Regions from separate parts of the Xanthomonas fragariae genome, predicted to be linked through region 2. Evidence: predicted binding sites of a transcription regulator. Region 2 holds the regulator's gene; each other region holds the start of a gene.
What was found. Region 2 encodes HrcA, which represses chaperone genes, less so after heat shock. Its sites were predicted from a motif close to TTNGCACTCNNNNNNNNNGAGTGCNAA; they were not measured.

Region 1 (4,810 bases), 1.8 Mb from region 2:
AAGCCCAGGCTAGCGCACTGCCCGGCCCGCTGCGTCGTGGTGAGCCGTTGGCCGACACTCACGCCTGGGCCTGGCAGCTCACCGAGGCTGGCCGCACCGGTGCGGCCAGCCTACGTGCGGGGAGCCGGCCCGCCTTGCTGGCGGCGCTGCTACTGACCGCTGCGGTGGGCGAAGACCAGCTGGACCCGCTGCTGCCGCAGTGGCGCGAGGCAGCGCGCAGCCTGGTCAAGCGCGGCTATGCCGAACGCGTGGCAGTGGCCGCCGATACGATTGCCCCGCGACCCCGCAGCGGCCCTCAGCTCAACGACGAACAACAGGCCGCCGCCGACACCATCCGCGCGCGCAGCGGTTTTGCCACTTATCTGCTCGATGGCGTCACCGGCAGCGGCAAGACCGAAGTCTATCTGCAAGCAATCGCCGACTGCCTGGCCGCCGGACGCCAGGCGTTGGTGCTGGTGCCGGAAATCGGCCTGACCCCGCAGACGCTGGGTCGCTTCCGCGCCCGGCTTGGGGTGCCGGTGCACGCGCTGCACTCGGGCCTGTCCGATGGCGAACGCGCCCGTGTCTGGGCCGCAGCCTGGCGCGGCGAGGCCAAGCTGATCGTCGGCACGCGCTCGGCGGTGTTCACCCCACTTCCCAACGCCGGGCTGATCGTTATCGACGAGGAGCACGACGGCAGCTACAAGCAACAGGACGGCATCCGTTATCACGCGCGCGACTTCGCGCTGGTGCGCGGCAAGGCGCTGGACGTGCCGGTCATCCTGGGCAGCGCCACGCCATCGCTGGAAAGCCTGCACAATGCGTATTCCGGCCGCTTCCAGCATCTGCGCCTGTCGCGCCGCGCCGGCGAAGCGCGTCCGCCGCGCGTGCGCGTGCTCGACGTGCGCAAGCGCCCGCTCAAGGACGGCCTGTCGCCAGAGGTACTGGCCGGCATCGGCGCCACCCTGGCGCGCGGCGAGCAGGTGCTGGTGTTCAAGAATCGCCGTGGCTATGCGCCGGTGCTGCTCTGCCACGACTGCGGCTGGACCGCCGCCTGCCAGCGCTGCAGCACGCCGCTGCACCAGACTCCGATGACGGTGCATGCCGGTGGTCGGCGCCTGCAATGCCACCACTGCGGCGCACGCCAATCCGCACCACTGGCCTGTCCGGCTTGCGCCAGCCTGGCGCTGCAGCCGCAGGGCATCGGCACCGAGCGGCTGGAAGAACGCCTGACCGAGCAATTCCCGGATTTTCCGGTAGTGCGCATCGACCGCAGCACCACCCGGCGCCGCGATGCGCTGGAAACCCAACTGGCGCGCCTCGGCACCGAAGCCGGCATCCTGGTCGGCACGCAGATCCTGGCCAAGGGCCACGACCTTCCGCGGCTGACCATGGTGGTGGTGGTCGGCATCGACGAAGGTCTGTTCTCGGCAGACTTCCGTGCCGCGGAGAAGCTTTCCCAACAATTGATCCAGGTGGCAGGACGCGCCGGACGTGCCGATCGTCCGGGCGAGGTCTGGCTGCAGACCCATCACCCCGAGCACCCCTTGCTGCAGACCCTGGTCAACGGCGGCTATCACGCCTTTGCCGATGCCGAACTGCAACAGCGCGAGGCGGCCGGCTTTCCGCCGTCCGCGCATCTGGCGCTGTTCCGCGCCGAAGCCAAGGATGTGGCGGCGGCCAATCAGTTCCTGATGGCGGTGCGTGTCTTGACCAACGCGGACACCAGCGCGGAATCGCCCGCGTCTGCAGCAGTGGAATGCTATGGCCCGATGCCGGCACCAATGCCGCGTCGCGCCGGTTTTCAACGAACGCAATTGTTGTTGTCCGCGCAACAACGCTCTGCCTTGCACCGATTGCTCGATGCGCAGCTGCCGGCAATCTATGCGCTGCCGCAAGCGCGGCGGGTGCGCTGGTCGCTGGATGTGGATCCGATCGATTTGTATTGAGAGCGGCTAACAAAACTACTGCGCAGCCGCCGGGTGGGCGCGACCCGTCCGCTCGACGATCCCGGCATCCGCATCACCCTGATCGACCGCCAGAAACGCCATTGTTCTGGCCACTGCCATATCAAGTCGCCGCCGCCGGTCTCCGCCGGTCTGTCCGCGCCGGATATTGCCGCGCCGCTGCGGCACATCCTGCGCGAGCAGCGCTGCTCTGCTCGGCGACGTCGCCGAAATCGCACCAACGCGCCGCGAGGTCGTCCTGGCCGATGGCAACACGCTCGGCGACGACATGCTGCTGGCCACCGGCGCCACTCATGCCTATTTCGGCAACGACAGAACACATGCCGGGCCTGAATACGCCGTATAACGCGCTGGTACTGCGGCGCAAACTGTTGCTCGCCTTCGAACGTGCCGAGGCCGAATCCGACCCCGCAGCATGTGCCGCAACCGGTGTCACAGGTTTCTACTGGCATGCAGCGGTGGTACGGCTGCGCGCAGTCGCGATCGGACATGTGCTCGACGTGCCCCAGCATGGTCGTTGGCGACTGGCGCAAGCGTATGTTCCGGCCTGCGCCTTACGGCGATCAGCTACGGCCGGCATCTGCCGTTAGCGCGCTTGCCGCCGAAGTAGTGAAGCTGCAGCGTTGCCTAGTCGGGTAAGTGCCCGATGCCATGCCTGCTGCGCGATGCGCGGGGTTTGGTAGTGCACTTCAACCAGTGAAATGCCCGCGTATGGCGCAAATGCATATGCTCATTCGCAGCAAAAAGATCGGCAGGGGAGCAGACGTTTATAGACTCCGCGCCCACCGGCACAAACGCAAACGGCCCGGATATCCGGGCCGTTTGTACACCATCTGGTGCATGGTCGAAGGGATCAGGCAACAAACAATGCCTTCATCTTCTTCAGCGCGTTCGCCTCGATCTGGCGGATGCGCTCGGCCGATACACCGTATTCATCAGCCAGCTCCTGCAGCGTCACCTTGGAATCGGAATCCAACCAGCGACGCTTGACGATGTCGCGCGAGCGCGTATCCAGACCGGCCATGCCTTCGCGCAGCAGCTGCAACTGGTTGTCTTCGCTGTCGTGACGCTCGTAAGCCTGCGACGGATCTTCATCGTTGGCTACCAGATAGCTGACCGGTGACGGCGGACCGTGATCATCATCTTCGTCGGACGAAGCATCGAAACCGATATCGCGACCGGACAGGCGCGATTCCATCTCCATCACTTCACGTTCGGAGACGTTCAGATCCTTGGCGACCGCGGTCACTTCCGACGCATTGAGCCAGCCCAGACGCGTCTTGGACTTGCGTAGGTTGAAGAACAGCTTGCGCTGCGCCTTGGTCGTGGCGACTTTGACGATGCGCCAGTTCTTCAGGATGAACTCATGCATTTCGGCACGAATCCAATGCACTGCGAAGCTGACCAGACGCACGCCCATTTCCGGATCGAAGCGCTTGACCGCCTTCATCAGGCCGATATTACCTTCCTGGATCAAATCGCCCAGCGGCAGGCCGTAGCCGTTGTAGCCGCGGGCCACGTGCACCACGAAGCGCAGGTGGGAATGGACCAGTTCGCGCGCGGCGTCCAGATCCAGCTCATCGCGGAAGCGACGGGCAAGATTCTGTTCCTCATCGACCGACAGCACCGGGATCTGGTGCACGGCACCGATGTAGGCGTCTAGCGAACCGAGCGCACTGGGAATCGGGAGATTGTTCGCCACAAGGGCAGTCGAGGTAGTCTGGTTCATAGGCACCATCTTAGCAGTCGAACTATTGGACTGCCGGGTACAGAAAGAGTTCCCAGCGTTCCACTTATAGGACGTTCGGACTTCTTGCATTGCCGACATTCTACGGCATCGCTCCCGAATTCAACACCTGAACTACCACCGCAGCCCTGCGCAGACCGTGACAACTCGTTGCGAAACAGGCTAGCGCCTGTTCCGTTCAGCCACCGGCCGACGTGGTGTCCAGGGCGTTGCGCGGCGGCAGCGACCAGTCGATCGGGCTGACCCCACGTCGCTGTAGATGTTCATTGGTCTTGGAGAAATGCTGGCAGCCCAAAAAGCCGCGATGCGCCGACAACGGCGACGGGTGCGGCGCCTTTAACACACGGTGGCGCGCCTGGTCGATGACCTTACCCTTGGACTGCGCGTAACTGCCCCAGAGCAGGAACACCACTCCTTCGCGCTCACGGTTGAGGGTTTCCACGACATGATCAGTGAAACCTTCCCAGCCCTTGTTCTGGTGGGCTCCGGCACGCCCCCGCTCCACCGTCAGCACGGCATTGAGCAGCAGTACGCCCTGGCGCGCCCACGGCATCAGATAGCCGTGATCCGGCCGCGCGATGCCCAGGTCGTCCTGAATCTCTTTATAGATGTTGAGCAGCGACGGCGGAACTGGCACGCCGGGCAACACCGAGAAGCACAGCCCATGCGCCTGGCCTTCGCCGTGATACGGGTCCTGGCCCAGGATCACCACTTTGACCTGCTCGAACGGGGTGGCATCGAAGGCGGCAAAGATCTGCGGACCGGGCGGAAACACCCGCGCGCCAGCCGCCTTGCGCTGGCGCAAAAATCCCGATAACTCCTGCATCTCCGGGCGCAGCAACCAATCGCCCACGCGCGCCTTCCACGACGGTTCCAACTGGATACGCCCCTCCGCTTCGGTCATAACGTGACAGCCTGATCCTCAAGACGCGCCAAGCGCAGCTGGAACAACACCTTGGTCACCAATAGACGCTCTTCGATCGGTTTCTGCACCAGGTCGTTGGCGCCAGCGCGCAGCAGTTCGGACTGGTTGCGTGGATTGGTGTCGCCGGTCATTACCAATACGGGCAGGCGGCGCTTGCCGTAGGCGAAATCGATACGGATACGCTCGACCACG
Region 2 (4,810 bases):
TGTGCCGGGTCGGCTTCCAAGTCGTCGCGCACGCGGTCGAGCAGGGCCAGCGCTTCTTCGATCTGGATCACGGCGCTGTCCAGCAGTGCCTCGACGTCGCCCAGCCGCGGTTCGTGCTCGGCAACGCGGGCCAGGTCGTGGCGGCTGTCTTGCAACAGGCCAAGCGCCGAGGCGCTGTCGTCGCCATTGAGTTGCTGGGCGACGCTGTCGCAGGCAGCGATCAGTGCGGTGGCATGCGCCTGACGACGATGGTTGACGTCCAGCGCGGCGATGGCGGCCGGGTCGAGGTCTTCGCGCTCCAGTTCGCCGAGCTGATGTTCCAGAAAACCGATGAGATCGGAAACATCGCCTTGCGCCGAAAGCGCATCGCGCTCGTCCAGCAACGCCTGCCAGCGTTGGCTGGCCTGACGCACCTGGTCGCGTTGTGCGCTGTTACGGGCGTAGGCGTCGAGCAGGGCGAGCTGGCTGTGACGCACCATCAATGCCTGGTGCTCGTGCTGACCGTGGATCTCCACCAGTCGCGATGCCAGTTCTGCCAATTGCGACGAGGTGACCGGACGGCCGTTGATCCAGGCCCGCGAGCCGCCATCGGCGCGGATGATCCGGCGCAGCTGGCATTGCGCGTCGTCGTCCAGTTCGTTGTCAGCCAGCCAGCTCAGGCCTGGATGCGCGGCCGGCAACTGGAATTCGGCCGACAGCTCGGCGCGGTCGGCACCATGGCGGACCACGCCGCTATCGGCGCGCAGGCCGGACAGAAAGCCAAGTGCGTCCACCATCAGCGACTTGCCGGCGCCGGTTTCGCCCGACACCACGGTCAAGCCTGGCCCGAATTCGAGTTCGCTGGCGCGAACAACGGCGAAATCCTTGATCGAAAGATGTCTGAGCATGGGGTCGAGTGTGAACGCTATAAGCAAGCTTTAGGGTGGGAGAGCGCAGGCGGGGAATTGGACGCTTGCCATCCCCGGGGCCAGACATTATCTATGCCCAGTCTCACCGGATGATCCCATGCGCGCGTCCCAGTCCCCAATGCTCGACCCCCGCGCTCGCCAATTGCTGCGCACCTTGATCGCGCGCTACATCCGCGATGGCGAGCCGGTGGGCTCCAAAACGTTGGCCCAGCATGCGGGGTTGGACGTCAGCCCGGCGACCATCCGCAATATTCTTGCCGATTTGGAAGACGCGGGTCTGCTCAGCTCCCCGCATACCTCGGCCGGGCGGGTGCCCACCGCGCATGGCTACCGGGTGTTCGTCGACAGCTTGGTGCAGATGCAGCCGCCGGGCGAAGAAGAAGTGCGCCGCCTGCGCGCGGAGCTGGCCAGCGGCAACGGCACGCAGTCGTTGCTGGGCAGTGCCTCGCAGATGTTGTCGGCGATGAGCCATTTCGTCGGCGTGGTCAGCGCGCCGCGGCGCGAGCAGTTCGCGTTTCGGCATATTGACTTCGTTTCACTGGACGCACGGCGGGTGCTGGCGATCTTGGTGTTTGCCGACAACGAAGTGCAGAACCGGGTGATCGAGCCGCGCCGCGCGTACGAGCCGGCCGAATTGGAGCGGGTGGCCAATTATCTGAATGCGCAATTCGCCGGGCGCGCGCTGTCGGACATCCGCGCCTCGCTGCTGCGCGAGCTGCGCATGGCCAAGAACGAGATGGAACAGTTGCTTGCGCATAGCGTAGATCTGGCCAGCGAGGCGCTGGTGCCCGCCGAGGCCGACGACATGGTGATGGCCGGGCAGACCCGGCTGATGGGTGTGCAGGACTTGTCGGACCTGGACCGGCTGCGCGAGCTGTTCGAGGCCTTCGCCAGCAAGCGCGAGATTCTGCAGCTGCTCGAACGCACCATCCAGGCGCCGGGCGTGCGCATCTTCATCGGCGAGGAAACCGGCATGGTGTCGCTGGACGACGTCTCGCTGGTCACCGCGTCGTATACCGCCAATGGCCAAGTGCTGGGCGTGCTGGGGGTAATCGGACCCAAACGCATGGCCTACGACCGGGTGATTCCGCTGGTGGAGACCGCTGCGCAGGTGCTGGGCGCGGCTATGGATCCGCCCGGCACGCGATAACCGGGATCGATCGGCATGATCGTTTTGTCGGCGTGATCGTTTTGCTTGAAACGCGCGCGAGCGCCCATATACGGGGTGACGTTGGGGCGGGCGTTCCGCTTGCCCGGGAACTGCATATGAACCAAGACCACCCGGAATTCGACTCCGAAGACCTGTCGAAGAACCCACCCGAGGCCGATCCGCTCAAGGCTGAGATCGAGTCGCTGCGCAGCGAGATCGCGCTGGTCAAAGCCGAGGCCCTGCGCGAGCGCGCCGACCTGGAAAACCAGCGCAAGCGCATCGCGCGCGATGTCGACAACGCGCGCAAGTTCGCCAACGAGAAGCTGCTAGGCGAGCTGCTGCCGGTGTTCGATAGCCTGGACGCGGGCCTGACTGCTGCTGGTACCCAGCCCAGTCCGCTGCGCGATGGCCTGGACATGACCTACAAGCAGTTGCTCAAGGTCGCTGCCGACAACGGCCTGACCCTGCTCGATCCGGTCGGCCAGCCGTTCAACCCGGAGCAGCACCAGGCGATCAGCCAGGGCGAGGCCGAGGGCATTGCACCTGGCCACATCGTGCAGGTGTTCCAGAAAGGCTATCTGCTCAACGATCGACTGCTGCGCCCGGCCCTGGTGGTCGTGGCTAGACACGACTGAGTGGCAGTGCCCGGCTGAACTGCCAGGCGCTCGCACGGAACCCAGATTCGCACAGGTGGCTTGAACACCTGCGCACCACCCCCACATCTCAGCCAGGCCCGGCGTTGCCGGACACAGCTAGAGAATCATCAGGAGCGTATCCATGGGCAAGATCATTGGTATTGACCTCGGCACCACGAACTCGTGCGTGTCGATCATGGACGGCGGCAAAGCCCGCGTCATCGAAAACTCCGAAGGCGATCGCACCACGCCTTCGATCGTCGCCTACACCAAGGACGGCGAAGTGCTGGTCGGTGCCTCGGCCAAGCGCCAAGCGGTGACCAACCCGAAGAACACTTTCTACGCGGTGAAGCGCCTGATCGGCCGCAAGTTCAACGACGCCGAAGTGCAGAAGGACATCTCGCACGTGCCGTACGGCATTCTGGCGCACGACAACGGCGATGCATGGGTGCAGACCAGCGATGCCAAGCGCATGGCGCCGCAGGAAATCTCTGCGCGCGTGCTGGAAAAGATGAAGAAGACCGCCGAGGATTTTCTGGGTGAGAAGGTCACCGAAGCGGTGATCACGGTGCCGGCGTACTTCAACGACAGCCAGCGTCAGGCCACCAAGGACGCCGGCCGCATCGCTGGTCTGGACGTCAAGCGCATCATCAATGAGCCGACTGCTGCGGCCCTGGCCTATGGCCTGGACAAGAACGGCGGCGACCGCAAGATTGCGGTGTACGACTTGGGAGGCGGCACCTTTGACGTGTCGATCATCGAGATTGCCGAAGTCGACGGCGAGAAGCAGTTCGAAGTGCTGGCCACCAACGGCGACACCTTCCTGGGCGGCGAAGACTTCGACAACCGCGTCATCGAGTACCTGGTTGACGAATTCAACAAGGATCAGGGTATCGATCTGCGTAAGGATCCGTTGGCACTGCAGCGCCTGAAGGACGCTGCAGAGCGCGCCAAGATCGAGCTGTCGACCAGCCAGCAGACCGAAGTCAATCTGCCGTACGTCACCGCCGATGCGTCAGGCCCGAAGCACCTCAACATCAAGGTGACCCGTGCCAAGCTCGAAGCGCTGGTGGAAGATCTGGTCAAGAAGTCGATCGATCCGTGCCGCACCGCGTTGAACGATGCCGGCCTGCGTGCCAGCGACATCAACGAAGTGATCCTGGTCGGTGGTCAGACCCGCATGCCTAAGGTGCAGCAGGCGGTTGCCGATTTCTTCGGCAAGGAACCGCGTAAGGACGTCAACCCGGACGAAGCCGTGGCTGTCGGCGCTGCGATCCAGGGCGGCGTGCTGACCGGCGACGTCAAGGACGTGCTGCTGCTGGACGTGACCCCGCTGTCGCTGGGTATCGAGACCATGGGCGGCGTGTTCACCAAGATCATCGAAAAGAACACCACCATCCCGACTAAGGCGTCGCAGACCTTCTCCACTGCCGAGGACAACCAGTCGGCCGTGACCGTGCACGTGTTGCAGGGTGAGCGCGAGCAGGCCCGCTTCAACAAGTCGCTGGCTAAGTTCGATCTGTCCGGCATCGAGCCGGCACCGCGTGGCATGCCGCAGGTAGAGGTGTCCTTCGACATCGACGCCAACGGCATCCTGCATGTGTCGGCCAAAGACAAGAAGACCAACAAGGAACAGAAGGTCGAGATCAAGGCAGGTTCGGGTCTGTCGGATCAAGAGATCCAGCGCATGGTCGCCGACGCGGAGGCTAATCGCGAAGAAGACAAGAAGTTCCAGGAGCTGGTGCAGACCCGCAACCAGGCCGATGGCCTGATCCACTCCACCCGCACCGCGATCACCGAGCATGGCAGCAAGGTCGGCGGCGATGTGATCGGCAAGGTGGAAGCGGCGTTGTCGGATCTGGAAACCGCCATGAAGGGCGACGACAAGGCGCAGATCGAAGCCCGCAGCAAGACTCTGGAAGAAGCCGGTCAGGCGTTGTACGCAGCGGCTGCGGCAGCAGAACAGGGCGGCGCTGCAGATACAGCGAGCGGCAATGCGCAGGCCTCCAAGGCAGCCGATGACGTGGTGGACGCCGAGTTCACCGAGGTCAAGGACGACAAGAAGTAAGCCGTGATTTGGGAGTCGTGAGTGGGGATTCGCACGCCGTTGTGCGTGT
Region 3 (4,810 bases), 1.4 Mb from region 2:
CCAAGAACGTCGCCGTGCCGGCCTTCGAGCCGCGTGCAAGGCCGGTCGGTCGATACGCCGAACCTGCCGTCCCGACGCACTGAGCGTCGGGACGGAGAGGATCAATTGGCCAGCTGGCAGCTGGCCGGCTTGGCCGAGGTGAACAGGCTCGAGCTCGTTCACACGGGGTGATCGACGAACGGGTTGCGGTTGCCCTGGAAGCTGAAGATCACTTGGTTACGGGCGCGCTCGGCATCGTCCGGTGGGTCGGCCTGGTGCCAGGCCAGCAGCGTGGACGGCAGGCCCATGTAGGCTGGCGAGGACGAGGTCTGCACGATCTTGCTGCGGTCCTCCTTGCTGCGGTCGTCGGTGAGCTCCAGGTCTGGTTCGGACTGCCCGGTGGCCGCGTCGGTGCCGCCTTCGAAGCGAATTGCCATGTACATTACCGCACGCGCCATGTCGCCCTTGCGACGTGGCCACACTTCGAACGTGCCCCTGTTGCCGACAGGCGTGCGCACCCAGTTGGAATTGCCCGGGTACCGCGCGCTGCCGCCGCCAGTGCCGTTTTGATCTCGGTCACCCGCTCGCCGCAGCTGCTGGTGCAGGCGGCGTAGGGCTTGTTGCCGCGGTCGGCGTTGAAGGTGGTGTCGGTCAGATACAGCATGTGGGTGTCTGTGTAGGGCGCATACGGCAGTCCCTTGTCGCCGCTGGCGCTACCGAAGCCCAGCGAGTCGGGCCAGGTGTGCTCGCGGTTGTAGGTCAACCCGCTGCCGGTGCCGGCTCGGTCGCTGACTTTGGCGTAGCTGCGGTTGCGGTAGGCGTCCAGGATCCGGCCGCTTTTGTTGGGATCCTCGTCGGCCATTTCCAGGATGGTCCAGGTGTTGGTGCCGGTGCCGCTGTGCGGGTATACCGTGTGGCTTTTGATGAGGGTGTGCAGTGAGCAACGCAACTGACTGGCGTTGGCGGTGTTGACGCGCGTGTAGTAGCCAGTGCCGCCGCTGGTCGAGGCCACGGTGAAGACGAGGGACTGGTTGGCGGCCGGGCTCAACCCGGCGGCATCGCGGATGGCACTGGCGGTGATTGCCAGGGTGCAGTGTTCGCCACCGACCAGTGCGGTGTTGCTGGACAGGGTGAAGCGGGTGCCGTTGGTCGGATAGCTCAACGCCACCGTGCCGGAGCTGGCACAACTCAACGCGAAGGCGCCGCTGCTCAGCGTCACCGCCTCGCTGAAGCCGACTGCCAGATCGCCCGCAGCCGGGAAGCCGGTGGCGCCTTGAGTTGGCGCGCCGCCGGTTTCACCGCCACTGCCGTTGAAGGTCTGGCCGCGGTTGCAGGCATCGAAGGTCTGCGCCGACGAGCCGGCCCAGCTGAAGTTGGCTGGGCTGCTGCCGGTACCTGTCAATTGCAACGAACTGCCGACCGCGCTGCTGTTGCTCTCGCTGACCGGCAGATTCTGGCTGGTGACGCCGGCCGCCGGGCCGTCGCCGCCGGTGATGGCGCCTTCGTAACTGAGAAACTGCACCAGCTGCCCGTTGGGATCGACCAGCGCCACCCAGTCGTCTGGTCCGTTCTGGACACCATTGCTGGTGTAGCGCACGATCGCGACGCGCACCTGATCTGCCGCAGGTGATCAGGCTGCCGGCCGGCACCGTCGTCGTTGCGTAGACCGTGGCCGCGCTCGGCGCGCTGCCGTTGTACAGATAAATGCGGTAGTCGCTCAGCGATTCGTCGGCGGCGCTTGCGTCGTCATAATGCAGTTCGTTGATGAACACCGTCGCGTTGGCGGAGGTGGCGGTCAGCGCAAGCGCGCAGGCCAGCGGAAGCCAGCAGCTCAGGGCAACACCACCGGACGTCAACCTCATCAACAGTTCCTTTTGGTCGGGGAATGCATGCCTGACTCTAGAGCCTGTGCATGACAAGTGGTGGAACCTGGTTCCATTTTTAGGGCGCCAGCAAAACGGCTGCGCTCACCGCCAGGCGGGCACGGTCGGTGCGGTATCCCGCACAAAAACCATTAGTGCTGAGCGCACGATGCGCATTCACCCGACCACCAGGCCGCACGGTTTTGGCAGCCTCTATGGTCTCCGGATGCAACCGTCAAAGCGAAAAAATTTTGCCCTCAGCCCTTGAAAGTCGCCCACCCAGCACAATCTTTGGCCCGCACCCGTTCTGTCGGGTTTTCCGCGCGCTGTGCTGGCAGTCGTCACATACGAGTGCTAACATCGCCGATAATTTCCAGACTAATCAATCATTTAAGAGGGTCTTTCTCTATGAGCATCAAGCCGCTTCACGACCGCGTTGTAGTCAAGCCGATCGAAGCCGACGAAGTTTCCGCCGGTGGCATCGTGATTCCGGATTCGGCTAAGGAAAAGTCCACCAAGGGCGAAGTCGTCGCTGTTGGCGCCGGCAAGCCGCTGGACAACGGCAGCCTGCGTGCGCCGGTGGTCAAGGTGGGTGACAAGGTCATCTACGGCCAATACGCCGGCAGCAGCTACAAGGCCGAAGGCACCGAGTACAAGGTGCTGCGCGAAGACGACATTCTGGCGGTCATCGGCTAATCAGGCGCTACGCGCCGGAATCGGGAGTGGGAATCGGCAGGGCGGCTAACGCTCTCACCATCCGATCCCGTCCCGATATCCGCCCTTGCTCTACCGATTTTCCTTATCCCCCTAATCCCCTAATTTCCGGAGTAATAACTAATGGCTGCTAAAGACATTCGTTTCGGTGAAGACGCACGTACCCGTATGGTTCGTGGCGTCAACGTTCTTGCCAATGCCGTGAAGGCCACCCTGGGCCCGAAGGGCCGCAACGTCGTGCTCGAGAAGAGCTTCGGCGCACCGACCATCACCAAGGACGGCGTCTCGGTCGCCAAGGAAATCGAACTGGCCGACAAGTTCGAGAACATGGGCGCGCAGATGGTCAAGGAAGTCGCTTCCAAGACCAACGACAACGCTGGCGACGGCACCACCACCGCGACCGTGCTCGCCCAGGCCCTGATCCGCGAAGGCGCCAAGGCTGTGGCCGCCGGCATGAACCCGATGGACCTCAAGCGCGGTATCGACCAAGCCGTCAAGGCCGCTGTCATCGAGCTGAAGAACATCTCCAAGCCCACTACCGACGACAAGGCGATCGCTCAGGTCGGCACCATTTCGGCCAACTCGGACGAATCGATCGGCAATATCATTGCCGAAGCGATGCAGAAGGTCGGCAAGGAAGGCGTGATCACCGTTGAAGAAGGTTCGGGCCTGGAAAACGAGCTGGACGTTGTCGAGGGCATGCAGTTCGATCGCGGCTACCTCTCCCCGTACTTCATCAACAACCAGCAGAGCCAGTCGGCCGATCTGGACGATCCGTTCATCCTGCTGCATGACAAGAAGATCTCCAACGTGCGCGACCTGCTGCCCGTGCTGGAGGGTGTCGCCAAGGCCGGCAAGCCGCTGCTGATCGTGGCTGAAGAAGTCGAAGGCGAAGCGCTGGCCACCCTGGTGGTCAACACCATCCGTGGCATCGTCAAGGTCGTGGCCGTCAAGGCGCCTGGCTTCGGCGATCGTCGCAAGGCGATGCTGGAAGACATGGCCGTGCTGACTGGCGGCACCGTGATCTCCGAGGAAGTGGGTCTGGCGCTGGAGAAGGCGACGATCAAGGATCTGGGCCGCGCGAAGAAGGTACAGGTCTCTAAGGAGAACACCACCATCATCGACGGCGCCGGCGATTCGGCCACGATCCAGGCCCGCGTTGGCCAGATCAAGACCCAAATCGAAGACACCTCGTCCGATTACGACCGCGAGAAGCTGCAGGAGCGCGTGGCCAAGCTGGCTGGTGGCGTTGCAGTGATCAAGGTCGGCGCCTCGACCGAAATCGAAATGAAGGAAAAGAAGGCACGCGTCGAAGACGCCCTGCACGCCACCCGTGCAGCCGTCGAAGAAGGCGTGGTCCCGGGCGGCGGTGTGGCCCTGGTGCGTGCGCTGGTGGCCGTCGGTAACCTGACCGGTGCCAACGAAGACCAGACCCACGGCATCCAAATCGCCTTGCGCGCCATGGAAGCCCCGCTGCGCGAAATCGTGGCCAATGCCGGCGAAGAGCCGTCCGTGATCTTGAACAAGGTCAAGGAAGGCACCGGCAACTACGGTTACAACGCGGCCAACGGCGAGTTCGGCGACATGGTCGAGTTCGGCATCCTGGACCCGACCAAGGTCACCCGTTCGGCGCTGCAGAACGCAGCCTCGATCGCCGGCCTGATGATCACCACCGAAGCCATGGTGGCCGATGCACCGAAGAAGGACGAGCCGGCTCTGCCGAGCGGCGGTGGCATGGGTGGCATGGGCGGCATGGATTTCTGATGTAAGCCAGCAGCTGTTGCAGCAGAAAAACCCCGGCGAATGCCGTAATGCTGCTCACTTAAGCAATTGAGTCACCGAAAATCCGATACCAGACTTCTGGTATCGGATTTTTTTGTGTCCCTTCACCAGCAGCTGTTTGACCTTGGCGACCTGTTCAACTTCTGTGACCTGAGCACCTTTACGCAGAATATTCCGGTTGGGAAATCGAACTGGGTTTGCGCGACATCAAAAGCTCGATGCAGCACAACGCGACAACGTTGCGTAGCAAAAAGATCGACTTGGTATACCAGCAAGTCTGGGGGTTGCTGCTGGCTTACAACAGCATTCGGCGTGAAGCCAGCCAGACAGCTGTGGCCTTTGGCAGAACGCCTTCGGACATCCGATTCAAACCGGTCTGCCAGTACATCGCAGTGCAACTCATCGTGATGGCCGCAGCCAATCCGGCTTCCGCCACAGGCAGACGCCTATCCCAGCTTCGCTCAGGCACCGCG

Region 1: rpoH (RNA polymerase sigma factor RpoH) is a predicted target of HrcA. The motif match lies at 3,686-3,712, and genes of this name have one in related genera.
Region 3: PD885_RS02000 (co-chaperone GroES) is a predicted target of HrcA. The motif match lies at 2,173-2,199, and genes of this name have one in related genera.

Annotation. Positions count from the first base shown of each region.
Region 1 is NZ_LT853882.1:44,157-48,966, forward strand. Features, by position in the region: gene PD885_RS00210 (primosomal protein N') at 1-1,928, shown strand, start outside; partial or broken gene PD885_RS00215 (NAD(P)/FAD-dependent oxidoreductase) at 1,947-2,371, shown strand; partial or broken gene PD885_RS00220 (trimeric intracellular cation channel family protein) at 2,420-2,556, shown strand; gene rpoH (RNA polymerase sigma factor RpoH) at 2,800-3,675, opposite strand; gene ung (uracil-DNA glycosylase) at 3,872-4,597, opposite strand; gene PD885_RS00235 (response regulator) at 4,594-4,810, opposite strand, start outside.
Region 2 is NZ_LT853882.1:1,822,949-1,827,758, forward strand. Features, by position in the region: gene recN (DNA repair protein RecN) at 1-887, opposite strand, end outside; gene hrcA (heat-inducible transcriptional repressor HrcA) at 1,027-2,058, shown strand; gene grpE (nucleotide exchange factor GrpE) at 2,175-2,693, shown strand; gene dnaK (molecular chaperone DnaK) at 2,836-4,761, shown strand.
Region 3 is NZ_LT853882.1:439,951-444,760, forward strand. Features, by position in the region: gene PD885_RS20330 (hypothetical protein) at 1-83, shown strand, start outside; partial or broken gene PD885_RS01995 (endonuclease) at 159-1,841, opposite strand; gene PD885_RS21260 (hypothetical protein) at 1,744-2,109, shown strand; gene PD885_RS02000 (co-chaperone GroES) at 2,250-2,537, shown strand; gene groL (chaperonin GroEL) at 2,679-4,319, shown strand; partial or broken gene PD885_RS02010 (IS4 family transposase) at 4,517-4,810, shown strand, end outside.